Regions from separate parts of the Streptomyces sp. NPDC032198 genome, predicted to be linked through region 3. Evidence: riboswitches for the same ligand, from Rfam matches in the RefSeq annotation. Region 3 holds a riboswitch; each other region holds the start of a gene.
The links. Region 3 has a riboswitch for cobalamin ahead of AB0E78_RS13245 (energy-coupling factor ABC transporter permease). Riboswitches for the same ligand answer to the same signal wherever they lie in the genome.

Region 1: linked by a shared signal. The riboswitch ahead of AB0E78_RS18435 (ribonucleoside-diphosphate reductase subunit alpha) and the one ahead of AB0E78_RS13245 (energy-coupling factor ABC transporter permease) in region 3 are both predicted to bind cobalamin.
Region 2: linked by a shared signal. The riboswitch ahead of AB0E78_RS03340 (prenyltransferase/squalene oxidase repeat-containing protein) and the one ahead of AB0E78_RS13245 (energy-coupling factor ABC transporter permease) in region 3 are both predicted to bind cobalamin.

The regions. Positions count from the first base shown of each region.
Region 1 covers NZ_JBEZVL010000006.1:369,219-379,704, forward strand. The annotation lists gene AB0E78_RS18405 (hypothetical protein) at 1-296, shown strand, start outside; gene def (peptide deformylase) at 361-1,011, shown strand; gene cyc1 (epi-isozizaene synthase) at 1,317-2,438, shown strand; gene AB0E78_RS18420 (cytochrome P450) at 2,465-3,784, shown strand; gene AB0E78_RS18425 (helix-turn-helix domain-containing protein) at 3,738-4,754, opposite strand; gene AB0E78_RS18430 (ribonucleotide-diphosphate reductase subunit beta) at 4,998-6,020, opposite strand; gene AB0E78_RS18435 (ribonucleoside-diphosphate reductase subunit alpha) at 6,020-8,422, opposite strand; cobalamin riboswitch at 8,559-8,696, opposite strand; gene mctP (monocarboxylate uptake permease MctP) at 8,808-10,457, opposite strand; gene AB0E78_RS18445 (DUF3311 domain-containing protein) at 10,454-10,486, opposite strand, start outside.
Region 2 covers NZ_JBEZVL010000001.1:702,323-712,808, reverse strand. The annotation lists gene AB0E78_RS03360 (ECF transporter S component) at 1-513, opposite strand, end outside; gene AB0E78_RS03355 (ATP-binding cassette domain-containing protein) at 510-2,192, opposite strand; gene AB0E78_RS03350 (energy-coupling factor transporter transmembrane component T) at 2,189-3,358, opposite strand; gene AB0E78_RS03345 (SCO2322 family protein) at 3,366-4,037, opposite strand; gene AB0E78_RS03340 (prenyltransferase/squalene oxidase repeat-containing protein) at 4,034-5,251, opposite strand; cobalamin riboswitch at 5,375-5,509, opposite strand; gene AB0E78_RS03335 (MBL fold metallo-hydrolase) at 5,549-6,598, opposite strand; gene AB0E78_RS03330 (aldehyde dehydrogenase) at 6,812-8,278, shown strand; gene AB0E78_RS03325 (ferredoxin) at 8,278-8,511, shown strand; gene lanKC (class III lanthionine synthetase LanKC) at 8,741-10,486, shown strand, end outside.
Region 3 covers NZ_JBEZVL010000004.1:469,594-480,079, forward strand. The annotation lists gene AB0E78_RS13210 (winged helix-turn-helix transcriptional regulator) at 1-686, shown strand, start outside; gene argG (argininosuccinate synthase) at 804-2,252, opposite strand; gene AB0E78_RS13220 (hypothetical protein) at 2,404-3,474, shown strand; gene AB0E78_RS13225 (hypothetical protein) at 3,477-4,586, shown strand; gene AB0E78_RS13230 (ATP-binding cassette domain-containing protein) at 4,613-5,512, opposite strand; gene cbiQ (cobalt ECF transporter T component CbiQ) at 5,509-6,258, opposite strand; gene AB0E78_RS13240 (energy-coupling factor ABC transporter substrate-binding protein) at 6,265-6,675, opposite strand; gene AB0E78_RS13245 (energy-coupling factor ABC transporter permease) at 6,675-7,400, opposite strand; cobalamin riboswitch at 7,430-7,628, opposite strand; gene AB0E78_RS13250 (GNAT family N-acetyltransferase) at 7,701-8,339, opposite strand; gene tsaD (tRNA (adenosine(37)-N6)-threonylcarbamoyltransferase complex transferase subunit TsaD) at 8,339-9,403, opposite strand; cobalamin riboswitch at 9,563-9,780, shown strand; gene metE (5-methyltetrahydropteroyltriglutamate--homocysteine S-methyltransferase) at 9,943-10,486, shown strand, end outside.

The sequences.
Region 1 (10,486 bases), on a different contig from region 3:
CGGACGCGGGCTTCGCCGCCGAGGACTGGTCGTCGTCCGTCCGGCTGCTCTGCCGCATGTGCTCCGAGAGCCGCATGCCGAGCGACGAGGGCGACGGCGAGCACCTGGACCCGCACGACCACAGCGAACCGGGTCACCCCGGGCCGCTCGGCCACCGCAGCCCCGGCGCCCTGTGGGTGCCCGAGCGCGAGTGCGGCATCGCGGCGCCCGCCGCCCTGGTGCGCGGGCTGCTCGACGGCTGGGTCGCGGACAGCCCGGACTCCCGTGACTGGCGGGATCTGGAAGAGGTCTGCTGACTCCTGGCCGTAGGCTGTACCGGCACCATCTCTTGTGGGTTCCCAGGAAGGCGTACGTCGGACAATGGCGCAGGACACTGAGCAGCAGTTCTCGGGCGGGGTGCTCCCCGTCGACGACGAGGGCTTCGTCATCGACACCGAGGACTGCGAGGAGCGTGAGACGGCCTACCGCGAGCGCGGCACGTCCCGGCCCATCACGGTCGTCGGCAACCCTGTGCTGCACAAGGAGTGCAAGGACGTCACCGCCTTCGACGACGAGCTCGCGAAGCTCGTCGACGACATGTTCGCCAGCCAGCGGACCGCCCAGGGCGTGGGCCTCGCGGCCAACCAGATCGGCGTCGACCTGAAGGTCTTCGTCTACGACTGCATGGACGACGAGGGCGTGCGCCACGTCGGCGTGGTCTGCAACCCCGTGGTGCGCGAGCTCCCCGCCGACAGGCGCCGTCTGGACGAGGCGGGCGAGGGCTGCCTCTCCGTGCCGACGGCCTACGCCGACCTGGCCCGCCCGGACTACGCCGAGGTCACCGGGCAGGACGAGAAGGGCAACCCCGTCAAGGTGCGGGGCACCGGCTACTTCTCCCGCTGCCTCCAGCACGAGACGGACCACCTGTACGGCTACCTCTACATCGACCGCCTCTCCAAGCGCGACCGCAAGGACGCGCTGCGGCAGATGGAGGAAGGCACTCCGCGCTACCCCGTGGTGCCGAACGCCTAGTCGACTCCTCACTCGCGCGCCCCGCGAGTCACCTGCGGCCCCTGGCCGGGAACTCCTTCCCGGCCAGGGGCCGTTCGCATGAACCGACCGGAACCGGTCAGCTGTGCGATCGAAACAGGCGTCTGATGATCCAGAATCAGTCACGTACAGGGATTTTCTCGGCACTGGGGGGTAGTGAATGGCGCAAATCTGTTCCCTGAACGGTCAGTTGTGGTGCTGAATGGAAAGCGCGGGGATACACAACGGCGCGCGCCCGGTACGGCGGGAGGGGCGTACGTCCTCACGCGGCTGAGAGGGGTTTGTCCGTGCCTGCATATTCACATGGCATTTCACCGACACAGACACATGCACGGGCGGTATCTGTGCCACCGGCGTTGGTGCTTCCGGTGATCGAGTCAGAGTTTCCTCGACAACTGCATCCGTATTGGCCGCAGCTCCAGGAGAAGTCCAGGACGTGGCTGCGCGAAATGCGCCTCATGCCCGCGGACAAGGTCGAGCGGTACGCGGACAGCCTCTGCTACACGGACCTGGTCGCCGGCTACTACATTGGCGCCCCCGACGAGTTGCTCAGCGCGATAGCCGACCTCAGCAGTTGGTTCTTCGCGTGGGACGACCGGCACGACCGCGACTCGGTGCACGGCAGGGCCGCGCAGTGGCGCAGACTGTGCCGCGGGCTCCACGAGACGCTCCGGTCCCCCCGGCAACAACTGCGCCACCGCGACCCTCTGGTCGCGGGGTTCGCGGACTGTGTCCTCCGGCTGTACTCGCACCTCGGGGCCAGCTGGAACGCCCGGTTCGCCCGGCATTTCCACAGCGTGATCGAGGCGTACGACCTGGAGTTCAGGAACCGCAGGACCGGCACGGTCCCGACGGTCGAGGCCTACATCGAGCTGCGCAGGCTGACGTTCGCCCACTGGACGTGGATCGACCTGCTGGAGCCCACGGCGCGCCACGAGCTGCCGACGGCGGTGCGCAAGCATCCCGCATACCGGCGGGCGGCGCTCGCCACACAGGATTTCTCCGCCTGGTACAACGACCTGTGTTCACTCCCCAAAGAACTCGCGGGAGATGAACTGCACAATCTCGGGATCAGTCTGATCCAGCACGAGGGGCTTTCCCTCGAAGAAGCCGTGGCCGAGGTTCACCGGCGAGTGACCCGATGCATTTCGGATTTCCTCGTCGCGGAAAAGGAAGTGCTGAGTCTCGCCGGGCAATTGGCCGACGGGAGCGTGCAGGGCAGGACGCTCGCGGACGCGGTGGAATCGTGCATCGCCAACATGCGGAACTGGTTCTCTTCCGTGTACTGGTTCCATCACGAATCCGGACGCTATCGGGTGGACTCCTGGGACGACCGGTCCATTCCCCCGTATGTGAGCGACGCGGCAATCAGTGACTTGGCCGAAACTGACTTGGTAGGTGAGGAATGAGCGTCGAATCCGCCATACCCGCGACAATGACTCCACCGCTCGTCAGCGGCGGAGCACCGCTCATCGGCCACGCCTGGAACCTGGTGCGCGACCCCCTCGGCTTCCTCGCCGCGCTAAGGGATCATGGTGATCTCGTACGCATCAGGCTGGGACCCAAGACGGCGTACGCGGTCTGCGACCCGGAGCTGGTCGGGCAGCTGCTGCGGAGCCCCGACTACATCGTCGGAGGGCCGCTCTGGGAGACCCTGGAGGTCCTCCTCGGCAAGGGCGTGGCGACCAGCAACGGCAAGACCCACCGGCGGCAGCGGCGCATGATGCAGCCCGCGTTCAGGCCCGAGCGGATCGCCGGTTACGCCAAGGTGATGGAGGAGGAGGCCCGTATGACGGCCGCGCGGTGGCGGCCGGGCGACACGGTCGACATCAACGCGGAGATGTTCCGCACCGCCGTGCGCATCGTGTCCCGCTCGCTCCTTGAGGTCGACGCGATCAGTGAGAAGGCGGACCGCATCGCCGAATCACTGCACACCGTCTTCGAGGGGCTCTACCGCAGGATGGTCCTCTCGGTCGGGCCGCTGTACCGCGTGCCGACCCAGGGGAACCGCCGCTTCCAGAGCGCGCTCGCCGATCTGCACTCCCTGGTCGACGAGATCATCGCCGAAGGCAGGGCGGCGGGTGAGGGCCAGGACGATCTGTTGGCCGAAATGCTGCGGGCGCGCGATGAATCAGGGCAGCCGCTCAGCGATCAGGAGGTTCACGACCATGTGATCTCGCTTGTCGTGGCGGGTGCCGAGAATATCGCGTCGACCTTGGCGTGGACGTTCCAGCTGCTGGCCGAACACCCCGCGCAGGAAAGGCGATTGGTTGAAGAAGTAAATGCCGTCGCGCCGGATCGGGAGATCACATTCGCCGACCTGAGCGACCTTCCGCACACCCGGAATGTCGTCACCGAGGCCATGCGCATACAACCGGCCGCCTGGATATTCACCCGCAGGTCGGTGGGAGAAACCAACCTGGGCGGCTACCGCATTCCGGCCGGAGCCGACATCGTCTACAGCGTGTACGCGATGCAACGCGATCCGCGTTCCTTCGAGCAGCACCTGGAGTTCGACCCGGACCGCTGGAATCCGGAACGCGCGGGCGACGTACCGGAGTTCGCGATGATGCCGTTCGGTACCGGTAACCGCAAGTGCCCGGGAGACCATTTCAGCCTGGCGGAACTCGCCATCATCCTGGCGACGGTGGCCCCGAAGTGGCACCTGACGCCGGTCGCGGAGACCGACGCCGACGCGAGGATCGGCATCACGCTACAGCCGAAGAGGGCCGTTCTCCGGGCCGAGAGGCGCTGACGGCCGGTCCGCGGAAGGTGCGGCGGTAGGCGTTCGGCGTGGTGCCGAGCGCCCGCAGGAACTGGTGGCGCATCGCCGCCGCGTTGCCGAAGCCGGCACGCCCGGCGATCGCCTCCACGGTCTCGTCCGAGCCTTCCAGCAACTCCTGCGCCAGGAGCACGCGTTGGCGCAGGAGCCAGCGGTAGGGCGTGGTGCCCGTCTCCTGCTGGAAACGGCGCGCGAAGGTGCGCGGCGACATGTGGGCGCGGTCGGCGAGCTGCTCGATGGTGATGTCCGCGTCCAGATGGCGCTCCATCCAGGCGAGCACCCCGCCCACGGTGTCGCACGCCGTGCGCGGCAGCGGACGCTCCACGAACTGGGCCTGGCCACCATCGCGATGGGGCGGTACGACCATGCGCCGGGCGATGGCGTTGGCGACCTCGGTGCCGTGCTCCTGGCGCACGATGTGCAGGCAGGCGTCGATGCCGGCCGCGGTGCCCGCCGAGGTGATGACCGGGCCCTCGTCGACGTACAGGACGTCGGGCTCGACCTCGGCGCGTGGATGGCGCACCGCGAGCTCCGTGGCGTGCCGCCAGTGCACGGCGCAGCGGCGGCCATCGAGCAGGCCCGCCGCGCCGAGGACGAAGACGCCGGAGCAGACCGAGAGGACGCGCGCCCCACGGTCCACCGCGCGGCGCAGGGCGTCGAGCAGCTCCTCCGGGAAGTCGCGGTCCACGAACGACTGACCTGCGGGAACGGCGATGAGATCGGCCTCTTCGAGCCGGTCGAGGCCGTACGGGGTGGAGATCGAGAACCCGGCGTGGTTGCGCAGCGGCCCGCTCTCCGCGGCGACCACCGCGAAGTCGTACACGGGCAGGTCCTCGTCGCTGCGGTCGAGGCCGAACACCTCGCAGACGACACCGAGTTCGAAGGGATTCACGCCGTCGAGCAGCACGACGGCCACGTTCTTCAGAGCGCCGGTCCTCAGCATGCCTGCCAGTCTGCCGCAGGGTTGGCAGTAAGTCGATGCTGTGTGGCAGTCCTGCCACTGACGCTTCCGTCCGGCCCGCAGGACAGTGAGGACATGAACGCAATCACCGATTACGCGACCGTCCTGACCGTCCTCCTCCTGCTGGCCGCACCCTCGCTCGTCGGGTACGTCCACGACCGCCGGATCGACCGCGAGCTGCGCGAGGCGGAACGCGCCCCGCGCAGCCCGGAGGGGCGGGCGGCCCTAGAACTCGTCGTCGAAGGAGACCGAACCCTCGACCGCGACCTGGTAGGCCGAAGGGCGCCGCTCGAAGAAGTTGGTCAGCTCCTGGACTCCCTGAAGCTCCATGAAGGAGAACGGGTTTGAGGAGCCGTAGACCGGCGCGAAGCCGAGGCGCTGGAGCCGCTGGTCGGCGACGCACTGCAGGTATTCACGCATCGAGTCGGTGTTCATGCCCGGCAGGCCCTCGCCGCACAGGTCGCGCGCGAACTGCAGCTCGGCCTCCACGGCTTCCTTGAGCATGTCCGTGACCTGCGTCTGCAGCGCGTCGTCGAAGAGCTCGGGCTCCTCCTTGCGGACGGTGTCGACGACGTCGAAGGCGAAGCTCATGTGCATCGTCTCGTCGCGGAACACCCAGTTGGTGCCGGTGGCCAGGCCGTGCAGCAGACCGCGTGAGCGGAACCAGTAGACGTACGCGAAGGCACCGTAGAAGAAGAGCCCCTCGATGCACGCGGCGAAGCAGATCAGGTTCAGCAGGAAGCGGCGCCGGTCGGCCTTGCTCTCCAGGCGGTCCATCTTCTCGACGGAGTCCATCCACCGGAAGCAGAACTCGGCCTTCTCACGGATGGAGGGGATCTCCTCCACCGCGTCGAAGGCCGCGGCGCGGTCCTCCGGGTCGGGCAGATAGGTGTCGAGCAGCGTCAGATAGAACTGGACGTGCACGGCCTCCTCGAAGAGCTGACGGCTCAAGTAGAGCCGCGCCTCGGGGGAGTTGATGTGCTTGTAGAGCGTGAGCACCAGGTTGTTGGAGACGATCGAGTCGCCGGTCGCGAAGAACGCGACCAGACGGCCGATCATGTGCTGCTCGCCCGGCGAGAGCTTGGCGAGGTCGGCGACGTCCGAGTGGAGGTCGACCTCCTCGACGGTCCAGGTGTTCTTGATCGCGTCCCGGTAGCGCTCGTAGAAGTCCGGGTAGCGCATGGGGCGCAGGGTCAGCTCGAAGCCCGGGTCGAGGAGGTTCTTCTCGGCGTTCGTGGTGGAGCTCATTACTGGCAGGCCTCGCAGGACTCGGGGTTTTCCAGGGAGCAGGCGACGGCTTCTTCGGCTGTTGCCTGCGCAGGTACAGGGGCGGGGGCGGCTTCGGCGGTCTGGCCGGCCGCCGCGCGGGCGATGCGGGTCGCCGGGCGCGAACGCAGGTAGTACGTGGTCTTCAGACCCTGCTGCCAGGCGTACGCGTACATCGAGGAGAGCTTGCCGATGGTCGGCGTCTCCAGGAACAGGTTCAAGGACTGCGCCTGGTCCAGGAACGGCGTGCGCGCGGCGGCCATGTCGATCAGGCCGCGCTGCGGGATCTCCCACGCGGTGCGGTAGAGGTCGCGCACCTCGGCCGGGATCCAGCTGAAGCCCTGCACGGAGCCGTTGGCCTCGCGCAGCGCCTCGCGGGTCTGGGCGTCCCAGACGCCGAGCCGTTTCAGCTCCTGCACCAGGTAGGAGTTGACCTGGAGGAACTCACCGCTCAGCGTCTCGCGCTTGAAGAGGTTGGAGACCTGCGGCTCGATGCACTCGTAGACGCCCGCGATGGACGCGATGGTGGCGGTCGGCGCGATGGCGAGAAGCAGCGAGTTGCGCATGCCGGTCGCGGCGATACGTTCCCGCAGCGCGGCCCAGCGCTCCGGCCAGGTCAGCTCGACGCCGTAGTGGTCGGGGTGCAGGACGCCGCGCGCGGTGCGGGTCTTCTCCCAGGCGGGCAGCGGGCCATTGCGCTCGGCGAGGTCGGCGGACGCCTCGTACGCGGCGAGCATGATCCGCTCGGCGATGCGGGTGGAGAGGGCACGCGCGGCGGGGGAGTCGAAGGGCAGCTTCAGCTGGAAGAAGACGTCCTGCAGACCCATGGCGCCCAGGCCCACCGGACGCCACCGGGCATTGGAGCGCCCGGCCTGCTCGGTCGGGTAGAAGTTGATGTCGACCACCCGGTCGAGGAAGGTGACGGCGGTGCGGACGGTCTCGTCGAGCCGCTGCCAGTCGATGTCACCGGCGTCCGTGTCCACGAACGCGCCGAGGTTCACCGAGCCCAGGTTGCAGACGGCCGTCTCCCCGTCGTCCGTCACCTCCAGGATCTCCGTGCAGAGGTTGGAGGAGTGGACCGTGTGGCCGGGCTCCGCCGTCTGGTTGGCGGTGCGGTTGGCGGCGTCCTTGAACGTCATCCAGCCGTTGCCGGTCTGCGCGAGGGTGCGCATCATGCGGCCGTAGAGGTCGCGGGCCGGGATGGTCTTGCGGGCGAGCCCGGCGGCCTCGGCCTTGCGGTAGGCGGCGTCGAACGCGTCGCCCCACAGGTCGACGAACTCGGGCACGTCGGCCGGCGAGAACAGCGACCAGTCCTGGTCGGCGGCGACCCGGCGCATGAACTCGTCCGGGATCCAGTGCGCGAGGTTGAGGTTGTGCGTGCGCCGCTGGTCCTCGCCCGTGTTGTCGCGCAGCTCCAGGAACTCCTCGATGTCGGAGTGCCAGGTCTCCAGGTAGACCGCGGCCGCGCCCTTGCGCCGCCCGCCCTGGTTCACGGCGGCGACGGAGGCGTCCAGGGTCTTGAGGAACGGCACGATGCCGTTGGAGTGGCCGTTCGTTCCGCGGATCAGCGAACCGCGGGCGCGGATGCGTGAGTACGAGAGGCCGATGCCGCCCGCGTGCTTGGAGAGGCGCGCGACCTGGTGGTAGCGGTCGTAGATGGAGTCCAGCTCGTCCAGGGGCGAGTCGAGGAGGTAGCAGGAGGACATCTGCGGGTGCCGGGTGCCGGAGTTGAAGAGCGTCGGCGAGGACGGCAGGTAGTCCAGACGGCTCATCAGGCGGTACAGGGAGGCGACCTCGTCCAGGGCGCGGACGCTGCCGTCCTCGGCGAGGCCGCTCGCGACGCGCAGCATGAAGTGCTGCGGGGTCTCGATGACGTGCCGGGTGATCGGGTGCCGGAGCAGATAGCGGCTGTGCAGGGTGCGCAGGCCGAAGTAGCCGAACCGGAAGTCGGCGCCGTCCTCCAGGGCGGCCTCCACGAGACCGTCGAGGCGCTCCGCGTGGTCGGTGACGAACGCGGCGGTGCGGTCCGCGATCAGGCCCTCGCGGTGTCCCACGGCGACCGAGTCGGAGAAGGAGCGCACGCCCTGCGACGCGGCCTCGTCACGGATGCTGAGGCTGAGCAGCCTGGCCGCGAGCTGCGAGTACGTCGGGTCCTCGGAGATGAGCCCCGCGGCCGCCTCGGTCGCCAGCTCCCGCAGCTCCGCCAGGTCCGCGCGGGCCGAGCGGCCGCGCAGCGCGGCGGCGGCGACTCTGCCGGGGTCGGCGTCGGGGAGGTCGGCGGTGAGGTCGGTCAGGGTACGCAGCAGCGCGGTTCCTGGGCCGTCGGCGGTCTGCTGACCGTCGGTGGTCTGCGCTGACGCAGGTTCGGCTGGCGCGATGGTCACGTGGAGCACTCCCTCGCTCGGCTCTGGGCCCGCGGAGGGATGAGTGACACACGGGCGCCCGCCCCTGGGCAGGGCTGCGCTCCGCGTCCACCAGCCCATTCCACGAGGCCCGGACGACGTTGGCACCCGGACCGGTCGGAACGGGCGCGCTGCCGACAGGTCTTCGGACTGGAGAGCACGACAAATGCGTACTCGTACACCGTTGCGGGACAGTTCCGGACTTGCACCGGATTCCCCTGCGGCGACAGCGAGCACGAGCATACATCTTGTGCTGGCTCTGAGCGGCAGCCCCACATCTTGTGTCGGTGCACACATACGCGGCGCGGGCCGCCGGAGGAATCCGGCGGCCCGCGCCGCGTGTTGGGTACCGCGTTCGGAGAGAGGCTCAGTGCCCGCCCGGCGCTCCCGCCGTGGCCGGCGGCAGCTCCTCCACGACACCCGGGTCGCCCGCGTCCGCCGTGTAGTCCCCGGGAGACGTCTCGTCGATGCCGTCAGGGGCCTTCATGGCGCGCAGGACGAAGGTCATGACCACGGTGACCACCACGTTCAGGACGAACGCCGTGAGGCCGATGTAACCGATCTCACCGATGCCGGGGATCTCGTCGGACGAGCCGCCGAAGTGCTTCTGCGTCGGCGACGCGACACCGTACGCGGCGACCGTGCCGTAGATCATGCCGATCGCCCAGCCGGCGAGCAGCGCCCAGCGGTGGAACCACCGCGTGAACAGGCCGCCGACCAGCGCGGGCATCGTCTGGAGGATCCAGATGCCGCCCAGGAGCTGGAAGTTGATCGCGACCGTCTTGTCCATGGTGAGGACGAAGGCGAGCGCGCCGACCTTCACCAGGAGCGAGACCAGCTTGGAGACCTTCATCTCCTGCTGCGGGGTCGCGTCCGGCTTGAGGAAGTCCTTGTAGATGTTCCGGGTGAAGAGATTCGCGGCCGCGATCGACATGATGGCCGCCGGCACGAGCGCGCCGATGCCGATCGCCGCGAACGCGACGCCCGTGAACCAGTCGGGGAACATGTTCTCGAACAGCTGCGGAATCGCCAGCTGCCCGTTCTCCACCTTCACCCCGGCCGCGATCGCCATGAAGCCGAGCAGCGCGAGCAGGCCCAGCATCAGCGAGTAGAGCGGCAGGATCGTGGTGTTGCGGCGGATCACGTTGCGGCTCTTGGAGGAGAGCGTCGCCGTGATCGAGTGCGGATACATGAACAGCGCGAGCGCGGAGCCGAGCGCGAGCGTGGCGTACGTCCACTGCCCGGCCTCGCCCGGCGCGAGGCCCGCGACGGGCTTGCCCGCGGCTTCGTTGGTCGCCGAGAACTTGTCGCTCGCCGCCCGGAAGATCTCGTCGAACCCGCCGAGCTTGATCGGGATGTAGATGATCGCGACGGCGATGACGAGGTAGATCAGACCGTCCTTCACGAACGCGATCAGCGCGGGGGCGCGAAGACCGGACGAGTAGGTGTACGCGGCGAGCACCGCGAACGCGATCAGGAGCGGCAGGTCCTTGATGAACCAGTTGGTGTCCGGACCGCCGCCGACGCCCATGACGTCGAGCACGGCCTGGATGCCGACCAGCTGGAGCGCGATGTACGGCATCGTGGCGAGGATGCCGGTGACCGCGACGGCCAGCGAGAGCCCCTTCGAGCCGAAGCGCCCGCGCACGAAGTCGGACGTGGTCACGTAGCCGTGCTTGTGCGAGACGGACCAGAGGCGCGGCAGGAAGGTGAAGATCAGCGGGTAGACGAGGATCGTGTACGGCACCGCGAAGAAGCCGGCCGCGCCCGCCGCGTAGATCGCCGCCGGGACGGCCACGAAGGTGTACGCCGTGTACAGGTCACCGCCGAGCAGGAACCACGTGACCCAGGTGCCGAACGACCGGCCGCCCAGGCCCCATTCGTCCAGGCTCTCGGTCTCGGCCTTGCGCCAGCGCGCGGCCAGGAAGCCCATCGCCGTGACGGCGGCGAAGAAGAAGATGAAGACGGCGAGGGCGATGCCGTTGACGCCGCCTGTGTCCGCTGCGAGCACGTTCATCGGGTCGCACCCCCCTGGGCCTGCTCGGC
Region 2 (10,486 bases), on a different contig from region 3:
CCCGCGCAGGGAGTCCGCCCCCGGCAGCAGCCCCGCGCCCATGCAGACCCACCCCATGGACAGCATCTGGAACGGCATCCACGGCCCGACGCCACCGGTGAGCAGCGCGGAGGCGAACATCGACACGGCACCGAGCACGAAGCCGAACCCGGGTCCGAGCACCCGCCCGCTGAGCACCATCAGGAAGAACATCGGCTCGATCCCGGCCGTCCCCGCGCCCAGCGGCCGCAGTGCGGCACCGGCGGCGGCGAGCACCCCGAGCATCGCGATGGCCTTGGCGTCGAGACCGACGTCCGCGATGGTCGCCACGACCACGGCGAGCAGCAGCGGCAGCAGGGCCGCGAACAGCCACGGCGCGTCCTGGGCGTGCGCGCTCAGCTCCGATTCGCCGCCCGCGATGAGCGGCCACCCGAAGGCCACGACACCGACCGCGCTGACGAGCGCGAGGGCGCCGACGGAGCGCGGGCCCAGGCGGATGGGGCGGGCCTGGCGGGCCACGGGGGAGCTGCTCACGCGGCCCCACCCCCGGCGTCCAGCGCGTCCCGTACCTCCGTGACCGTCAGCCACTTCTGCGGGGCCAGGATCTTGGTGGTCTGCGGGGCGAAGGACGGGGAGGAGACCACGATGTCCGGGGTCGGGCCGTCGGCGACGATCTCCCCGTCGGCGAGGATCGCCACCCGGTGGGCAAGTTCCGCCGCCAGTTCCACGTCGTGCGTGGCCAGGACGATGGCGTGCCCGTCGGCGGCGAGGCCGCGCAGGAGCGTGACAAGACGGGCCTTGGCCGCGTAGTCGAGGCCACGGGTCGGCTCGTCCAGGAGGAGCAGGGGCGGTCGGGCCGTCAGGACGATCGCCAGGGCCAGGGTGAGGCGCTGGCCCTCGGAGAGGTCGCGCGGGTGCGTGTCGTCCGCGATGCCGGGGAGCAGCTCGGTGACCAGGGCGCGGCAGGTGCCGGGGTCCGCCGCCGCGTCGTGGTCGGCCGCCGCGCACTCGGCGGCCACCGTGTCCGCGTAGAGGAGGTCGCGGGGCTCCTGGGGGACCAGGCCGACGTGCCGGATCAGCTCGCGCGGGCCGGTGCGGTGCGGGATCGCGCCGCCGACGCGGACCGAGCCCGCCGCCGGTTCGAGCAGCCCCACCAGGGTCGAGAGGAGCGTGGACTTCCCGGCGCCGTTGCGTCCCATCAGGGCCACGGTCTCGCCCGCGCGGACGGTGAGGTCCACGCGGCGCAGGGCTTCCACACGGCCCCGGCGCACGGCCAGACCGGAGACGCTCGCGGCTGCTTCGGGCGCGTCCGCCTGCGTACGTCCACGGAACCGGGCCCAGCGCGTCGCCGGGCGCGCGTCGGGGCGCGGGACGGCGGCCACCTCCCGGGGCGCGGCCGTGGCCAGGCGTTCGCGCAGCGCGCCCGCCCTGCGCCGGGCGTCCCGCACCGTCAGCGGCAGCGGGGACCAGCCCGCCAGGCGGCCGAGGCCCACCACCGGCGGATAGACCGGAGAGCGGGCCATCAGCGATGCGGGGTCCCCGAGCACGGGCGGCTCGCCCGGCGCCGCGAGCAGCAGCACCTGGTCCGCGTACTGCACGACCCGTTCCAGGCGGTGCTCGGCCATCAGGACCGTCGTGCCCAGGTCGTGCACGAGGCGCTGCAGTACGGCCAGGACCTCCTCGGCGGCGGCCGGGTCGAGGGCGGAGGTCGGTTCGTCCAGGACGAGGACCTCGGGGTGCGGGGTGAGCACCGAGCCGATGGCGACGCGCTGTTGCTGGCCGCCGGAGAGCGTGGCGATGGGGCGCTCGCGCAGATCGGCGAGGCCCAGCAGATCCAGGGTCTCCTCCACCCGGCGGCGCATCACGTCGGGGGCGAGCCCGAGCGACTCCATCCCGTACGCCAGCTCGTCCTCGACCGTGTCCGTCACGAAGTGCGAGAGCGGATCCTGGCCCACCGTGCCGACGACATCGGCGAGTTCACGCGGCTTGTGCGTACGGGTGTCGCGCCCTGCCACCGTCACCCGGCCCCGCAGCGTGCCCCCGGTGAAGTGCGGGACGAGCCCGCTCACCGTGCCGAGCAGCGTCGACTTGCCGACCCCGGAAGGGCCGACGAGGAGGACCAGCTCGCCCTCGGGCACGGCGAGATCGACCCCGCGCACGGTGGGCCCGTCGACCCCTTCGTACGTCACGGAGACATCCTCGAAGCGGATCATGAGGGCTCCTTGGAGCGAGCGGGGGCGCGGACAGGGGCGGCGGAATCGGCGGGCACCGGTGCCACGAAGGCGGGCAGCAGTCCGACCAGGACGGCCGCCGCGGGCCACAGCGGCAGCGTCGGCGCCGTCAGGGGGACGACTCCGGGGTGCAGGGCGGACGCGTCGTACGAGGCGGCCCAGATCGTCAGGCCCGCCACCGCGATCCCCGAACCGGCGACGAGCCAGGCGCGCACGCCCCAGGGGTCGGGGCGGTAGCGGGTGCGCACGGAGCGGCGGCCGCCGAGGCGCAGTCCGGCGAGCGCGGCGAGCAGACCGGCGGCCAGGACGGGCAGGCCGTAGCCCGTGCCGTCCGCGGAGAGCAGCCCGTACGTGCCCGTGCAGACGCCCATCAGGCCGCCGAGCGTCAGGACAGCGGTTGCTCTGCGCACCCCGGCGGGCACCGGCGCGCTGCGGCCGAAGCCCCGCGCGTCCATCGCGGCGGCCAGGGCGACCGACCGCTCCAGGGCGCCCTCCAGGACCGGGAGTCCGACCTGGAGCAGCCCCCGGATGCCCCGGTCCGCGCGCCCGCGAAGGCGCCGCGCGGCCCGAAGCCGCTGCACATCCATGATCAGGTTCGGTGCGAACGTCATCGCCACGACGATGGCGACGCCCACCTCGTACAGCGCGCCCGGCAGCGACTTGAGCAGCCGCGCCGGACTGGCGAGGGCGTTCGCGGCGCCCACGCAGATCAGCAGACCCGCCAGGCGCACCCCGTCGTAGAGCGCGAAGAGCAGCCCCTCGGCCGTCACCCGGCCCCCGATCCGCACGCCCTTCGCCCAGTCGGGCAGCGGCACTTCGGGGAGCGTCACGATGACGTGCGTACCGGGGATGGGGGAGCCGAGGACGACGGCGAAGACGAGCCGGATCGCGATCACCACGAGACCCAGCTTCACGAAGGCGCCGTACGACCGCGCCCACGGCGCCGACGTCCTGCGCGCCGCCACCACATAGCCCGCGACGCCGATCAGCATCCCGAGCAGCAGCGGGTTGGTGGTGCGGGACGCCGCGACGCCGAGCCCGAGCGCCCACACCCACCAGGCGCCCGGGTGCAGCGCGTTGCTCCGGTGCGCCTCGGGGGCGAGGCGCCGCCGCAGCGCACCGGGAGCGGTGCTCGGGTGATCGGTCATCGTGCGGTCAGCCGCGTCGGCGGCGTGCCTGCCAGACGGCGGCGCCGCCGAGCAGGGCGATGGCGGCCACGCCCGCGATCAGACCGACGGAGGGGCCACCGGAGTCGCCGTCCTCGTCGCCGGCCGTGCTCCGGGCCGGCTTCTTCCCGGAATCCCCGTTGCCCGAGACCTGCTCGCCGCAGCCCGACTTCGGGAAGTCCGCGATGGCGCACAGCAGGGCGTTGCTGTCGTAGCGCAGGGGCTTGGCGACCGCGGCCAGCGCGTCGGCGCTGGTCGCGTCGTCCGCGATCCGCGCGCATGCGGTACGCGGCTTCGGCGGGGTCTCGCCCTCGGGGGCGTCACCCGGTGTGCCGAAGTCGATGACCAGGGCGATCCGCTTGCGGTCGTCCTGGGCGGGGGTCTTGGCGCAGATGGTGTCGAAGTCCGCGGCGCCGCGCGGCTTCGCGGAGTCCTTCGAGTCGGCGGACACGGAGAACCGGAAGCCCTGCACGGCCCCGTCGTCGGGGCGTGCGGTGCTCGGCCCCTGGGTCGCGTACGCCCAAGTGGAGCCGTCCCGGTCCCAGAAGGACCAGTAGCGGTAGCCGGCGGCCTGGGCGGGGGCGGCGGCGAGGACGCCGGACAGGGCGGCGACGAGCGCCCCGGTCACCAGGCGCCCGCACCGCACGCGACCCCGCGTCACGGCTGCTTCTTCTTCTTGTTGCCGCTGTACAGGAAGCCGATGCCGGCACCGGCGACCAGACCGACGCCGATGATCCACCAGACGCTGACGCCGCTGCCGTCGTCGCTGTCCTTCTTCTCGTCGGCGGCCTCGGTCGCCTGCGGGGCGGGGCCGGTCGCGTTCAACTGCTTGACCAGGTCCGCGCCACCGAAGTCACGCGCGTCCAGGCCCGAGGCGTGGGCGGCGAAGATCAGCTGGGCGTACGCGGCCGGACCGGACTTCTTGGCCCAGTCGGCGGAGTTCTTCGACAGCCACTCGGCGGACTTCTTGGCCTGCTCCGGCTGGCCGGCCGCGGCGAGCGCGAGCACCGAGTCCGCGGTGTTGCCCAGGTCGGGCATGTTCTTGGCGCCGGGCATCGACGACATCAGGTGGTCGTCGCCCTTGGCGAGGGTCTTCAGGAGGTAGCCGGTGCCGTTCGAGGCCGCCTGCTCGGCGGTGTCCGCCTTCTCGCACTTCGGGGCGGCGGTCTTCTTCCCGGCGGCGTCGACGACCAGGCCCTTGCCGTGGGCGCCGAGCACACCGGCCGCCGTGGCGTCCGCGTTCGGCGAGAGCTTGCCGGACTTGGCGTCCGCGAGGCCGAAGGCGCCGCCGTCCTTGTCACAGCTCATCGAGAGGGCGGGCAGCGCGTCGTAGGGGGACTTGCCGCTCTGGGCCTTCACCGACTGCGGCTTCTCGCCCGCCGCGGCGAGGGCGCCGATCACGATGCCGGTGGAGTTGGCGTCGGAGGCCATGCCGGGGCTGTAGCCCCAGCCGCCGTCCTTGTTCTGCACCGACTTCAGCCAGTCGACGCCCTTGCCGACCGACTTCTTCTGACCGCCGAGCGCGGCCAGGGCCTGCACGGCGGATGCGGTCGCGTTGCTGTCGAACGTCGTCTTGGAGTCGCACGGCTCACCCGCGTCGGCGCGGTACGCGGCGAAACCGCCGCTCGCGCACTGCTGCCCGGTGAGCCAGTCGACGGACTTCGCGGCGGGCTTCACACCGGCCGAGTCCTGGGCGAGCAGGGCGTACGACTGCCGGAACACCCCGTCGAACTTGGGGTCCGCGTCTCCGTAGAGGCCGGAGGGGAGGGCTGCGGAAGGCGACGGGGACGCGCTGTCCGCGAAAGCGGCCGGGGCGGCGGCCGAACCGATCACGGCGACGGCGGCCAGGACCGCTGCGCTGCGGCGAACGTTCATGATGCGGCGGGTGCCTCTCCCTGCGGGGGAGCGGGGCAGCACGGGCGCGTGCGGGCACGGGCACCGGGCGGCTCCGGCTCCGTATACCTCGACGGTGCCGTTCATCGGGGGCCCCGATGAAGCGAGCCGGTCATGCTCGGTACCGGGCATTCCGGCTCACCGCTGGACGCGGTACACGGCTGCGGGTCAGCGCCGGATTCGCACCGGCTTTCCCCCGTACGGGCATGATGACGACGGGGTCACTCTACCGGCCCGTAGGGGGGAGCGGTCCGGGGCGCCCGCCTCCCGGGCCGCAGGTCACACCGCCCGGTAGCGCACCGGATCGTGGCCGACCGCCTCGGCACGCCCCAGCTTCACCAGGCGCCGCACATGGGCCTCGGCCTCGGAGACCGCGATGTTCCGCGAGCCGTAGCGGATCTGGGCCCAGGGGCGGTTCCACTCCATCTGCTCGGCGAGCTGCCAGGGCGTGAGCGGCTCGGCCAGGAGGGCGAGCAGGTCCGTCAGGCGCTCCTCGTGGTGGGCCAGGATCTCCCGCACGCGGGCCGGGGCGTCGGCGAACGCGTACTGGTGGGCCGGAAGGACCTCGGCGGGGCCCAGGCGGCCGATGCGCTCCAGGGAGTCGAGGTAGTCGCCGAGGGGATCGGTGACGGTCTCGTCGTCGGGGTCCTCGTACAGGCCGATGTGCGGGGTGATCCCGGGGAGCAGATGGTCGCCGGAGAACAGCCGGCCGTGGCCCGGCAGCCGCGCCGGGTGCTCCTCCTCCAGGTGCAGGCAGACGTGGCCCGGGGTGTGGCCGGGGGTCCAGATCGCGCGGAGCCTGCGCCCCGGCAGTTCGAGGAGCTCGCCGGGGGTGATGCCGCGGTCGGGGAGCGCGGCGGCGAGGCCGGGCAGCCGGGGTGCGCGGCCCGCGTCACGGGCCGCCACCAGGGGGGCCAGGTGGTCGGCGGGGGCACCGGCGGCCGTCAGCTTCTCCACCATGTAGTCGAACCAGCGCTCGGGCGGCCCGGTCCGTGTGCGGCGGACGACCGACGCGTCCGCCTCGTGCATCGCGATCCAGGCGCCGGAAGCCTCGCGGACCTTGGCGGACAGGCCGTGGTGGTCGGGGTGGTGGTGGGTGATGACGACGCCGTGCACCGCGTCGGCGGACGTGCCGCAGGCGGTGAGGCCCTCGGCGAGGGCGTCCCAGGACGTGGGGTCGTCCCAGCCCGTGTCGATGAGGACGGGACCGGCGTCCGTGTCCAGGAGGTGGACCAGGGTGAAGCCCAGGGGGTTGTCCGGGATGGGGACCTTGATGCTCCACACGCCGCCGCCGTGGTCGGTCGCCTTCGGATCGGTCACCTGCGTCATCGGGCACCCTCGTCTCTCGTCGGCTGCACGGCCACGACCACGGCCGCCGTCACCATAACTAGAACTAGTTCCAATGATCGCCCAAGTCGACTGTTTCGACAGGCTACTTGCATCTTGCTCTCCGTGGACTACTGGAACTAGAACTGGTATCAGTTCTGAAACAGTGTCAGAAAGCGTGCCGCGCAGGCGGAATCCCGCAGGAGGCAGTCAGCCATGACCGAGCTCGTGGAACACGGACAGCTTTTTATCGGCGGGGAGCTGGTGGACCCCCTCGGCACGGACGTCATCGAGGTGGTCTCGCCGCACACCGGCCAGGTCTTCGCGCGCGTGCCGCACGCGGCGCCCGCCGATGTCGACCGGGCCGTCGCCACCGCGCGCAAGGCGTTCGAGGAGGGCCCCTGGCCCCGGATGACGCTCGACGAGCGGATCGAGGTCGTCACGAGGATCAAGGACGCGTTCGCCGTACGGCACGAGGAGATCGCCCGCGTCATCAGCTCCGAGAACGGCACCCCCTACACGGCGAGCGTGATGGTGCAGGCCCTCGCCTCGATGATGGTCTGGGACTCGGCGCTCACGGTCGCGAAGAACTTCACGTATGAAGAGGCGCGCGACGGAGCCCTCGGCAAGATCCTCGTGCGGCGCGAGCCGGTCGGCGTCGTGGCGGCCGTGGTGCCGTGGAACGTCCCGCAGTTCACCGCCGCGGCCAAGCTCGCGCCCGCGCTGCTCGCCGGCTGTCCGGTGATCCTCAAGACCTCGCCCGAGACGCCGCTCGACGCCTACATACTCGCCGACATCGCCCATGAGGCGGGGCTGCCGAAGGGCGTGCTCTCGATCCTCTCGGCGGACCGCGAGGTCAGCGAGTACCTCGTCGGGCACCCCGGCGTCGACAAGGTGTCCTTCACCGGTTCCGTCGGTGCGGGCAAGCGCGTCATGGAGGTCGCCGCGCGCAATCTCACGCGCGTGACCCTGGAGTTGGGAGGCAAGTCGGCCGCCGTGATCCTGCCGGACGCGGACGCGTCGGCGGCGGTCGCCGGCATCGTCCCCTTCGCCTGGATGATCAACGGCCAGGCGTGCGTGGCCCAGACCCGCATCCTCGTGCCTCGCTCGCGCTACGACGAGTTCGCCGAGGCCTTCGCCGCCGCGGCGTCCGCGCTCAAGGTCGGCGACCCGCTCGACCCGGAGACCGAACTGGGCCCGCTCGTCGCCAAGCGCCAGCAGCAGCGCTCGCTCGACTACATCCGCATCGGCCAGGAGGAGGGCGCCAAGATCCTGACGGGCGGCGGCCGTCCGGCCGGGCTCGACCAGGGCTGGTACGTCGAGCCGACGCTCTTCGGCGGCGTGGACAACTCGATGCGCATCGCCCGCGAGGAGATCTTCGGCCCGGTCATCTGCCTCATCCCGTACGGCGACGAGAGCGAGGCCGTGAAGATCGCCAACGACTCCGACTACGGGCTCAGCGGCAGTGTGTGGACGGCGGACGTGGAGCGCGGCATCGACGTCGCGCGGCGGGTGCGCACCGGGACGTACTCGGTGAACACCTTCAGCCTCGACATGCTCGGCCCGTTCGGCGGCTACAAGAACTCCGGTCTCGGGCGGGAGTTCGGGCCCGAGGGGTACGGCGAGTACTTCGAGCACAAGATGATCCACCTGCCCGCGGGCTACGAGGGGACGGGTGCCTGATGGGTGACCGCTGGCACGTCGAGGTGGACCGGTCGGTCTGCATCGGCTCCGGGATGTGCGTGATCACGGCGCCGGGCGGCTTCGCGCTCGACTCCGCCCGTCAGTCGCACCCCGCGGATCCCGAGACCGACGCCAACGAAAAGGTGCTCGAAGCGGCCGAGGGGTGTCCGGTCGAGGCGATCACGATCACGTTGTCCGGAAGTGGTGAGGTCGTCTTCCCGCCGGAGGACTGACGGGATGCGCCCCGCGGGCCGAACGGGTTCGCTCTGGCAACGGGATTTACTTCCGTGATGCGATCCGCGCCGGTTTGTGCGGTTCCTATGTGCTTTATGTGCGCTCGAACGGGTGCGAACAGGACTTTACCCATGCGTTCCGCATGCCTGATCGATGACATCCGTGACTGTCCGTCCCCTTTGCGGCCTGGAACTGTTCAAGGCCAGACCACATCGGGGAGGGGGCGCAGTGGACAAGCGGTACGAGGTCTACTGTCTGGCGGACAGGTTCTTCTACGACACTCCGGACCGCATGTCCGTCGGCGTGACCGGCACCGCCCCCGAGTTCGGGACGGCGGGCCGCACGGTCCCGGCGGGATGGCGCTCGGCGCGGGTGGGCGACTGGCTGACACTCGCCCCCGTCGACGAGGACGGGCACTCGCGGCCCGCGCCCGCACAGGGCTGGAAGGTCCATGTCTCCGCCACTCTGGAGAACGCGGACCGGATCGCCGCGATCGTGTGGGACTACTGCGTGCCGCGCGTCGTCCCCTTCAAGTTCATCGCGGGAGAGCGCCTCCTCCACCTGCGCAACAGCAAGTACGCGGGCCGGGACGGCAGTGGGAAGTTCGCCACGCTCTATCCGGCCGACGAAGAGCAACTGCACTCCGTGTTACGTGAGTTGGGCGACCTCCTCGAGGGATGCGAAGGCCCGTACATCCTCACCGACCTCCGCTGGCGGGAAGGCCCGCTGTACGTCAGGTACGGCGCCTTCACCCGACGTGTGTGCGCCGACGAGCGCGGCAGCCTCGTCCCCGCGATCGAGGACGACCAGGGACGCCTCGTCCCCGACTCGCGCGACCCGGCCTTCAAGGTCCCCGAGTGGGTGACCCTGCCGGCGTTCCTCGAGCCACAGCTCGCGGCGCGCAACAACCAGACGGTCACCGACCTGCCGTACCGCATGGAGAAGGCGCTGCACTTCTCCAACGGCGGCGGGGTCTACGCGGGTACCGACACCCGTGACGGCCGCAAGGTCGTCCTGAAAGAGGGACGGCCGTACGCGGGCCTGGCGTCGGACGGGGCCGACGCCGTGGCCCGTCTGGAGCGCGAGCGGGACGCGCTCCAGAAGCTTTCGGGGCTCGGCATCGCCCCCGAGGTGCGCGACTGGTTCGAGCTCGGCGGCCACCGCTTCCTCGTCATGGATTTCCTGGAGGGCCGCACCCTCAACTCCTTCTTCGCCGACCGCCATCCGCTGTGCGTCAACGAGCCGGCGCCCGAGGCGATCGCCGCGTACACGGAGTGGGCGCTGCGGATCCACCGTGCCGTCGAGGAAGCCGTCGCGGCCGTGCACGGAAGGGGTGTCGTCTTCAACGACCTCCACCTCTTCAACATCATGGTCGCGCCCGACGAACAGTCCGTCGCGCTCCTCGACTTCGAGGCGGCGACCACGGTGGGCGAGGACGGACGCCAGATCGTCGCCCACCCCGGATTCGTCGCGCCCGCTGACCGCAGGGGCACGGACGTCGACCGGTACGCACTGGCCTGCCTGCGGCTCGCGCTGTTCCTGCCCATCACCACGCTGCTGTCCATCGACCGGGGCAAGGCCGCGCACCTCGCGAAGGTGATCACGGCCGAATTCCCTGATGTACCCAAGGAGTTCCTCGACGAAGCGGTCGTGGAGATCGAGCGGGCCACGCGGGGCCAAGGCCACGCGACCGGCGCCGCCAGGCCCGCGGCGGCAACGTCCGCACCGCTCGTCGACCCCGCCGACTGGCCGTACAGCAGGGATTCGATGGTCAAGGCCATCCTCGCCTCGGCCACCCCGGAGCGCGACGACCGGCTCTTTCCCGGCGATGTCGCGCAGTTCACCGACGGTGGCGGGCTCGGCCTCGCGCACGGCGCGGCCGGAGTGCTGCTCGCCCTCGCCGAGAGCGGCGCCGAACGCTACGAGGAGGGCGAGCGCTGGCTCCTGAAGCACACCGAGCCCGCGCCCCCCGGC
Region 3 (10,486 bases):
CGACCTCACCCCGGCCCGGCGACACCTTCCGGCTGAGCTGGGTGCTCGGCTGCCTGCGCGCCAGCTTCCGGCCCGAAGAGGCCAGTGGCGTACGGGAGACATACGAGTTCCGGGTGGACGGCGACACGTTCCACCTCCGCGTCGACGACGGCGCGCTCGACATCCAGAACGGCAGCGCCACAGACCCCGTCTGCGCCATCACCACCGACCTCGGTTCGTTCCTCGCCATCGGCGCCCGCCTCGTGGACATCGAGGACGCCGTCGCCCGTGGCCTGGCGAAGCTGGAGGGTGAACTCGCGGCCGCCGCACGGGTGGTGGCCATCCTCGGCGCGCACCCCGAGGCCACCGGCGGACGCCACGGCATCGTCGGAGCCGTCGGTGCCACGTTCCGCCCCGACCACGCTCTCGGCATACGCGAGACCTACGAGTTCGTGGTCGGCGACCTGGTCTTCCACGCCCGCGTCGACGACGGAACCGTCGAGATGGACCTCGGCCCCGCCCCGGACGCCGTCGCGACGATCGTCACCGACCTGGGCACCTTTCTTCAGCTGGGCGTGGGCTCCCTGCCGCTGGAGGACGCGCTCAGCGCCCAGGTCATCGAGGTCAGCGGCGACCCGGAGGCGGGGCTGCGGATGGCGGACGCCTTCGGCGTGGTCCGCGCCGACCGCACGGCTGCCGCTTCCTGACCCGCGAACCCACGACGACGGCGGGCCCCGGCGGATCGAATCCGCCGGGGCCCGCCGTTCAGGTACGTACGACCAGAGGCACGCGCGGCCGACGGCACGTACGACCGGTGAGCCGTGTCAGTCCGTGCCGGACTCCATCGCGGCGCGGTCCAGCATGGACTCTTCGTCCGTGGTCTCGCCGCGCGAGGCGATCGCCTCGGCGCCGCCGCCGTCCATCGCGCCGATCAGGCCGGTCGAGGCCGCCTGCGCCGCACCGATCGGCGTGGGGTGGCCGGAGCCGACCAGGCCGAGGCCCGCGTACTGCTCGAGGCGCGCACGGGAGTCGGCGATGTCGAGGTTCCGCATGGTGAGCTGGCCGATGCGGTCCACCGGGCCGAACGCCGAGTCCTCGGTCCGCTCCATGGAGAGCTTGTCCGGGTGGTAGCTGAACGCCGGGCCCGTGGTGTCGAGGATCGAGTAGTCCTCGCCGCGCCGCAGCCGCAGCGTCACCTCGCCGGTGACCGCCGTGCCGACCCAGCGCTGCAGCGACTCGCGGATCATCAGCGCCTGCGGGTCGAGCCAGCGGCCCTCGTACATCAGCCGGCCGAGGCGCCGGCCCTCGTTGTGGTACGCGGCCAGCGTGTCCTCGTTGTGGATCGCGTTGACCAGGCGCTCGTAGGCGATGTGCAGGAGCGCCATGCCGGGCGCCTCGTAGATGCCACGGCTCTTGGCCTCGATGATCCGGTTCTCGATCTGGTCGGACATGCCGAGACCGTGCCGGCCGCCGATCGCGTTGGCCTCCATGACGAGGTCGACCGCGGAGGCGAATTCCTTGCCGTTGATCGTGACCGGGCGACCCTGGTCGAAGCCGATCGTCACGTCCTCCGTGTCGATCTCCACCGAGGGGTCCCAGAACCGCACGCCCATGATCGGCTCGACCGTCTCGAGCCCGGTGTCGAGGTGCTCGAGCGTCTTGGCCTCGTGTGTGGCGCCCCAGATGTTGGCGTCCGTGGAGTACGCCTTCTCCGTCGAGTCCCGGTAGGGCAGCTCGTGCGCGAGCAGCCACTCCGACATCTCCTTGCGGCCGCCGAGCTCCGTGACGAAGTCCGCGTCCAGCCAGGGCTTGTAGATCCGCAGGTGCGGGTTGGCGAGCAGCCCGTAGCGGTAGAACCGCTCGATGTCGTTGCCCTTGAACGTGGAGCCGTCGCCCCAGATCTGCACCCCGTCCTCGAGCATGGCCCGCACCAGGAGCGTGCCGGTGACGGCGCGGCCCAGCGGCGTGGTGTTGAAGTACGGGCGCCCGCCCGACCTGATGTGGAAGGCGCCGCAGGCGAGGGCCGCGAGCCCTTCCTCGACCAGCGCTTCACGGCAGTCGACGAGCCGGGTGATCTCGGCGCCGTACGCCGAGGCGCGGCCGGGCACGGAGGCGATGTCGGGCTCGTCGTACTGGCCGATGTCGGCGGTGTACGTGCAGGGGACGGCGCCCTTGTCACGCATCCAGGCGACGGCGACGGAGGTGTCGAGACCGCCGGAGAAGGCAATGCCGACGCGCTCGCCGGTGGGGAGGGAGGTGAGGACCTTGGACATAGGAAGAGTATGCATCACTTCGCATGACCATGCAACGTCGGCTCGTGAGGAGTCGGCACCCGAAGACGAATGCCAGATTGGCATGTACCCGTCTATCCACGGGCGGGTGCATGCCCCTAAGGTGAGCGGCCTTCGCGTACTGGGGGGTCTCGTGAACGGTCTCCGTGCGGTCCTTGTCTCTCTTGTGCTCGCGTGTACCGCGGTGGTGTCGCCCGCCGCCGCCGTGGCACGAGCCGCGCCCGTGGCACCGAGCTGGTCGGCGCTGCCGGTGCCCGCGGCCACCCCGCCGGTGACTGTGCTCGACCTCGCGGCCCGCGGTCCTGGCGAGGCGTGGGCCACCGGCTACGAGCAGGCCGCCGACGGGCAGCGGCCGCTCCTGTACCGGTGGGACGGCAAGGCGTGGAGCCGGGACACGACCTTCCCCGGCACCGCCGAGCCGGGCTACCTCAGGGGGGTGCAGTTCGTCGGCAAGGAAACGTGGATCTTCCACAACCGCGCCGGTGAAGGGGAGATCCTGCGCCGGTCGGCGACAGGAGGATGGAGCACCGTCCCGCTGCCGCAGACCCTGTGGACCTACCAGGACTTCGCCGCCGTACCGGGTGCCGCCTGGGTGGTCGGTGAGGACGAGACCGGCCTGAAGGTGTTGCACTACGACGGTTCCGGCTGGGCAGAACAGTCCACCCCGGACGGCGTGCGCTACCTGATGGGGATCACCGCGCGCACGGCCACCGACGCCTGGGCCTGGGCGGACACCGACACCGGGACCGCCGTCCTGCGCTGGGACGGCACGGCATGGCGGGACGCGAAGGTGCCGCTGCCGGCCAACAGCAACATCCACACGATCCTGCTCGAACCGAACGGCCGGGCCACGATCGGCGGCAGCCAGTACACCGACGGCGTGTCCCGCACCTATCTGATGACGTGGAACGGGCAGGCCTGGCGCACCACTGACCCGGCGCTTGGCGACACCTATACGGAGGGCATGGTGCGCGGCCCGGACGGCGCGCTGTGGCTTCCGGTGCGCAGCGACCGCGCGTTCCAGTCGAAGTACGCGCGGGTGGACGGCCGCCGCACCACCTTCTCCTACGGCCCGGAGCGCACGAACGCGATCCTCGTCAAACCGAGTGCCCTGACGAGGGCCGGGCCCGCACTGCTGTCCTTCGGGACCGTCGAGATCTACGGCTCGAAGGCGAACCTGATGAGCGAGCGGCTGGGAGGCTGACCATGGCACGCAGACTTCTCGTCGCGGCGCTCGCCGTCGTCCTGGCCGTCATCGCCGCCGTGAGCTCGGCGACGGCGGAACCCGGGTCCTGGCAGCACGTTCCGGTCCCGGCGCAGGTACGCCCGCAGGCCGGGCTGAACGAAGCCGTGGCGTTCGGGCCGGACCGGGCGTGGGCGGTGGGCGCCGACGCCGTCGGCCGTGAGGCGCCGGGCTTCCCGCTGGTGCTGCGCTGGAACGGCACGGCGTGGCAGCGCCAGAGCCTGCCCGGGATCGGCTGGCAGGGCGACCTTGTGTCGGTCGCCGGGACCTCGCCGACCGCGGTCTGGGCGGTCGGCCGCGACTCGGCGGGCGGCTCCCGCCTGCTCCGCTTCGACGGCAGTGCTTGGAAGGAGAGCCGGGCGCCGCGCGGTGTCGTCCTTGACAAGGTCGTCGCCGGCGGCGGTGAGACCTGGCTGATTGGTTCGCGGGACGGCGTGCAGGTGCTGCTGCGCTGGGACCGGCGCGCGTGGCAGGACGTTCCGGCGCCGCCGGGGTACGTGAGCGGCCTGGACATCGTGGCGGGCGACGACGTCTGGGCCGCCGGCTCCAGCGGCTCGGGCGCGACCGTGTCGCACTGGGACGGGCAGGCATGGCAGCAGACGGTCGTGGACGGATTCCCGCGGGCGGCCGTGGCCAGCGTGCTGGCGGTCTCGCCGACGGAGGTGTGGGCGGGCGGCACGGCAGGCTTCGTCGGGGGCCCGCCGGGCAAGCCGATCCCGCCGCTGCTCATGCGCTGGGACGGGACGGAGTGGAGCCGGGTGACCATGCCCACCGACTTCGGCTACATCTCGTCCCTGTCGGCCGCCGACTCCGGAAAGCTGGGCTGGGTATCGGTGGCCCGCTCGCTGAAGTGGGGCCCGCCGGGCAGCAGTCCGCCGCTCGTCCCCGGGCCGGACTTCCTTGCCTGGAACGGTCAGTCGTTCACCGCGTACGACGAACCCGCGGTGCCCGGGGAGGGCGACTCCTCGATGCAGCGGCTTGCGCCGGTGCCGGGCACGGAGACGGTGTGGTCGGTCGGCCGCGCCGCAGGGCCCGAGGGCACCTTCGCCCCGCGGATCCTGCGGTTCGGCTGAGCGGACGGAGCAGGTCTGCGCCCTGGTCAGCCGCCTGACGCGCCGGGCATCGCCGGGGCCGCCGCGAGGGCGGCCAACTCCTCGGGGGTGCGCGGCCCGTCGCCCGCCCCGGTCAGCAGGCCCTTCGTCCGCAGCAGCTCCGTGACCGCGATCCCCCAGGGCAGGCGGAGCCCCGCCTGCCCCAGGAGGTCCCGCTGGGCGAGCATCTCCACGACCGGCCCCGTACGCACCCCGGAGGGAGTCAGCAGGGCCGCGTCGTCGGCCCAGCGCAGGGCCAGATCCACGTCATGGGTGGCCATGACCACGGTCGTCCCCGCGTCCCGCAGGCCTTGCAGAGTGGTCAGGAGGCGCTCCTGGCCGTCGGGGTCGAGCCCCGCGGTCGGCTCGTCGAGAATCAGGACGCGGGGGCGCATCGCCACAGCGCCCGCGATGGCCGTCCGTTTCCGCTGGCCGTAGGAGAGCAGATGCGTGGGGCGGTCCGCCAGGGCGCTGATGTCGAGCGCGGCGAGCGCCTCGGCGACCCGGGCCCGCACCTCACCGTCCGGCAGCCCCAGGTTCAACGGCCCGAAGGACACGTCCTGTTCGACCGAGGCGGCGAACAACTGGTCATCCGGGTCCTGGACCACCAGTTGAACGGTCGTACGCAGCCGGGTGAGGCTCTTGCGGTCGTACGTCACCGGGGCTCCCCCGACGGTCAACCCGCCCCGGTCCGGCCGGAGTCCGCCGCTCAGCAGCCGCATGAGGGTGGTCTTGCCGCTGCCGTTGCGCCCGAGCAGCGCGAGGGCGCGCCCTTCGGTGACGTCGAAGTCCAGGCCGCTGAGCACGGTGGGCCCGTCTTCGTACGCGTAGGAAGCGGCACGCAGAGCGACCAGGGACCCGCCCGGATCACTGGAGGCGCGCGGCTCGCTCAGGGAGGAAGCCTTCATGGAAGGAGCCATTTCAGTACGAGGGTGAGGGCCGCGAGGCCCGTGAGGAGGACCGCGCTCGCGGCCACGAAGCGCCGGGAGATCCGGGCCTCCGGCACGAGCACCCGCAGGGTTCCGTCGTACCCGCGTCCGGCGAGCCCGGCCTGCAGCCGGGTGGCCCGGTCGAAGGCCCGCACGAACGCGGTGGCCCCAAGACCGCCGAGGGAACGCCAAGTCGCGGCGCGGGTGGTGTGGCCGAGCCGCGCGGCCTGCGCCTGCCGAATACGGCTCATGGAGTCCAGGAGCAGGAAGCTCATCCGGTACATGACGAGGGCCACGTCGACGACGGGCGCCGGCACGCCCGCCTTCACCAGGCGGGGCAGCAGGTCCGACATGGGTGTGGTGAAGGCGAAAAGCAGGACGCCGAGCGAGGCCGCCGACGTGCGCAGGAGCAGACCGCCCGCTCTCGCGGGGCCGCCGTCGGCGAGCGTGACGAACCCTTCGGGCCCGCCGAGTTGGACGATCAGGGTCAGGGCGCCGGTGACGCAGAAGCCGAGCGGTACGCGGTAGGCGCGCCACAGTTTGCGGGGCGGCACACCCGCCGGTCCGAGCAGCACGGCGAGCGCGGCGACGAGTACGAGGGCGGCGCCCGGCCAGGGCGGCAGGGAGACGGCAAGGACAGTGAGGCCGAGCCCGAGCACGGCTTTGTCCACGGGGTGGCGGCGGCGCCAGGGACTGCTGTGCGCCGCCGCGTCAATGGGCAGCACGCGGGATCAGACCTGCTCGGTCTCGGCCCGGGTGCTGTCCGCGTCGGCGGTCCGTCCCTCGGTCCGTTCGGCGGTTCCTTCCGCGGTCTTCTTCGCGGGGGCTTCCTTCGCCAGCGCGATCTCCGCGCCCTGACGGCGTCCCTTGCGCAGACCGAAGTAGTACGCGAGGACGCCCGCGCCCAGCGCCGCCTGCAGCGCGAAGAGCGCCGACTCGATCTCCCCGGAGGGGGGTTCGTACAGCGGTGAGAACCAGGGCTTGTAGTCCGGCTCGATCTCGGTGATCGCGGTCTCGGCCTGGGAGTCGGCCCCGGTGAACGGCTCCTTCTTGTCGTCGCCGAGGCCGAGCGCCAACGGCAGCACCGCGAGTGCGGCGACGATGACGAGGAGCAGGGTGTTGATCTTCGCGTTCCGGCTCATCAGGCGCTGGCCCCCGACTCCGTCTTGGTGTCCGTCTTCTCGGACTTCGCGTCCGCCTTCTTGCCCTGCAGCAGGACGCCGAGCCGCGTGAGCTCGCCCTTGCTGGACTGCACGAGCAGCCGCATCACCAGGACCGTGAGCAGTCCCTCGCTGACGGCGAGGGGGATCTGCGTGACGGCGAAGATGCCGCCGAACTTGCCCAGGGCGCCGATGAATCCGCTGCTGGGGTCCGGGAAGGCCAGGGCGAGCTGGACGCTGGTGACGCAGTACGTGGAGAGGTCGGCGACGAACGCGCCGAAGAACACGGCGACCATGAGCGGCGCGTCGAACCGCTTCAGGAGGCGGTAGACGGCGTATCCGGCCCATGGCCCGACGATCGCCATGGAGAAGACGTTGGCGCCGAGCGTGGTGAGACCGCCGTGGGCGAGCAGCAGGGCCTGGAACAGCAGCGTGATGGTGCCGAGCACCGTCATGATCGGCGGCCGGAACAGGATCGCGCCGAGCCCGGTGCCCGTCGGGTGCGAGCAACTACCTGTGACGGAAGGGATTTTCAGTGCGGAAAGGACAAAAGTGAAGGCTCCGGAGGCGCCCAGGAGCAGAGTGCTCTCAGGGTGCTCCTTGACCTCACGGGTCAGGGAGCGGACTCCGTGGACGACGAACGGCGCGGACGCTACGCCCCAGGCGATCGCGTGCGCCGGTGGGAGGAAACCCTCGGCAATGTGCATGGCTAAGCAGACCCTCTCCAGCACCTCGTGGATGGACAACGTGCCTTGGCCGGTCTCCTGGCTGACGGGTCGTACCGACCGGACTCCGCCTTCCCGGGTGCGTGTGCACCCAGTGGCTGCCGCGAGGGCTGGAGCCGGACTTCCCGATCACAGTGGCGAGGGCCGCACCGGCATCACACCGGATTTCCCGAGCACCAAGGCGTGGTGACCATAGTGCGCATCCGAGTTTCCTGACAACTTGTGGGGTCGCCCCACCTGTGGCACGCGCGAGCGCACCCGACCAGGGGCGTACGCCCCTGGTCAGCCCCTGTGCATCGGCCCGTGCACCCCTGGCACGGGCCACACTTCGCGGGCGGCCGCCACTTCTCCGCCGCGCGGCACCGCGAGCGTCCGGGCGGGGTGGCGGGGCCCGAGGAAGACGACGACGCCTTTGCCGTCTGGCGAGGGGTGGGTCGCCTGGGTCCAGCCCTGGCGCTCGTAGAAGCCCATGGCCTGCGCCGACCGGACCGAAGTGAGCAGCCAGACGCGGCCGTTGGGAGCACCGGCGGCCATCGCCGCCAGCAGGACGGCCCCGATCCCGGCGCCCTGCGCCGTGGGCCGCATGGCGAGTTCGTCTATCTCACGGGCCCCGCACAGCCACGACCGGGCGCGCTCGGCGCCGAGTCCGGCCGCCGCCTGCGGATAGCAGCGGTCGGCGGGAAAAGGGTCGGGCGTGGTCCACCCGGTGGTGAATCCGACGACGTCCGCCCCTTCCAGGGCGATCGCCGAGGTGAACCCGGGACGCCGTATGTCGTCGCCGAGCCGGACCATGAATTCCGCCACTCTCTCCTCGTCCTCGTGCCAGGGCGGCACGCGGAAGGCTTCGGCGTAGACGGTGCGCAAGGCGGCGCCGTGCGCGAGGAGTTGATCGCCGCGCAGAAGCCGGACTTCCGCCGCCATCAGGCGGCCCTCGCCGCGGCCGCCCCCGGCCGCAGGGCCGCGTACGTCAGAGGGGCGGACGGGTCGATCGACATGTCCCAGGGCGCGGGCTCGGCCCCGGCCCGTACGAGCAGGTCGCCGACGGCGGCGATCATCGCGCCGTTGTCCGTGCACAGGGTCATCGGGGGCACGCGCAGCCGTACGCCTTCGGCCGCGCACCGCTCCTCGGTGAGCGCACGCACCCGCGAGTTCGCGGCGACACCGCCGACCACGACGAGGGTGCGGACGCCGTGATCCCGGCAGGCGGCCAGCGCCTTGCGGGTCAGTACGTCCGCGACGGCCTCCTGGAGCGAGGCCGCGCCGTCGGCCACCGGCAGTTCGCGCCCCGCGTGCCCCTCGGCCCAGCGCGCGGCTGCCGTCTTGAGTCCGGAGAAGGAGAAGGCGTACAGGTCGTCCTTCGGTCCGGTGAGCGGGCGCGGGAAGGCCACCGCACGCGGGTCGCCGCTGCGGGCCGCACGGTCGATGGCGGGGCCGCCCGGGTAGGGCAGGCCAAGGACGCGGGCGACCTTGTCGAAGCACTCGCCCGCCGCGTCGTCCAAGGTGTCCCCCAGGTGCACGATCGGATCACGGGCCAGGTCCCTGACGAGCAGCAGCGAGGTGTGCCCGCCGGAGACGATCAGGACCACGCAGGGATCGGGCAGCGGGCCGTGCTCCAGCGTGTCGGCGGCGACATGCCCGGCCAAGTGGTGCACCCCGTACAACGGGACGTCGAGCGCGTACGCGAGGGTCTTCGCCCCCGCGAGGCCGACCTGCAGCGCGCCGGACAGGCCGGGACCCGTGGTGACCGCCACCGCTCCGATGTCGGAGAGCTTCAGGTCCGCCTGGTCGAGGGCGTTTTGGACGACCGGGGCGAAGGAGTGCAGATGCGCTCGTGCGGCGATCTCGGGGACCACGCCGCCGAACCGGGCGTGCTCGTCCATGCTGGACGCCACCGCATGGGCGAGCAGCCGCCCCTGCGCGACGATCCCCGCTCCGGTCTCGTCGCAGGACGACTCGATCCCCAGCACAATGCGCCCCGTTGCCACCGGCGTCTCCTCCACCCACAGACTTTCTGCCTGTGAAGTGTAGTTGCAACCAATATGCAATAAGACCTCCGGTCGGTGCCCCCACCGCCGGGTGGCTCCGTGTCTCACCTCACGGTCCGGAATGTGATCAGTACTGCCCAAGACGCCGATCCACCCTCTAGCCTGATGTGTGCAGCTGGTTCGCCCTGCCCGCCAGGCAGACGCGTCGCAAGAGGGAACCCGGTGGAAATCCGGGACTGCCCCGCAGCGGTGAGTGGGAACGACCGCCGTCATACGCACTGGGTCCGTCGCGGACCCGGGAAGCGACGGTCAGTAGGAACCTGCCTCGGCAGGTGTGCCCGCGAGTCCGAAGACCTGCCCGTTGCCCGTACGTGATCCCTCATGTGCGGACATCCCGGTGACCTCGTGGGCGGGTCGGCGTACAGATCAGGTGGAGCACCGCGCCGGTGGCGCGCGTCCGGTCCGCCCGGTCCGTCATCCCTTCGCGTCCGTGTCCCGTCCCCGGGATTCTCAGGAGTCATCTCGCGAAGGAGATTTCCGTGACAGCGAAGTCCGCAGCCGCGGCAGCACGGGCCACCGTGTACGGCTACCCCCGCCAGGGCCCCGACCGGGAGCTGAAGAAGGCTATCGAGGGCTACTGGAAGGGCCGCGTCAGCGCCGACGCCCTCCGGGAGACCGCGGCGATGCTGCGCCGGTCCACCTGGCGGCAGCTCGCCGACGCGGGCATCCATGAAGTGCCGACGGGCGACTTCTCGTACTACGACCACGTCCTGGACGCCAGCGTCATGGTCGGTGCCGTCCCGCAACGGCACCGCGAGGCCGTCGACACCGACGCGCTCGACGGGTACTTCGCGATGGCCCGCGGTACCCAGGACGTGGCGCCGCTCGAGATGACCAAGTGGTTCGACACCAACTACCACTACCTCGTGCCGGAGCTCGGTCCCGACACCGTCTTCACCGCCGACTCCGCCAAGCAGGTCGCCGAGCTCAAGGAGGCCGTCGCCCTGGGCCTCGCCGCGCGCCCGGTCCTTGTCGGCCCGGTGACCTATCTGCTGCTCGCCAAGCCCGCGCCCGGCGTTGCCG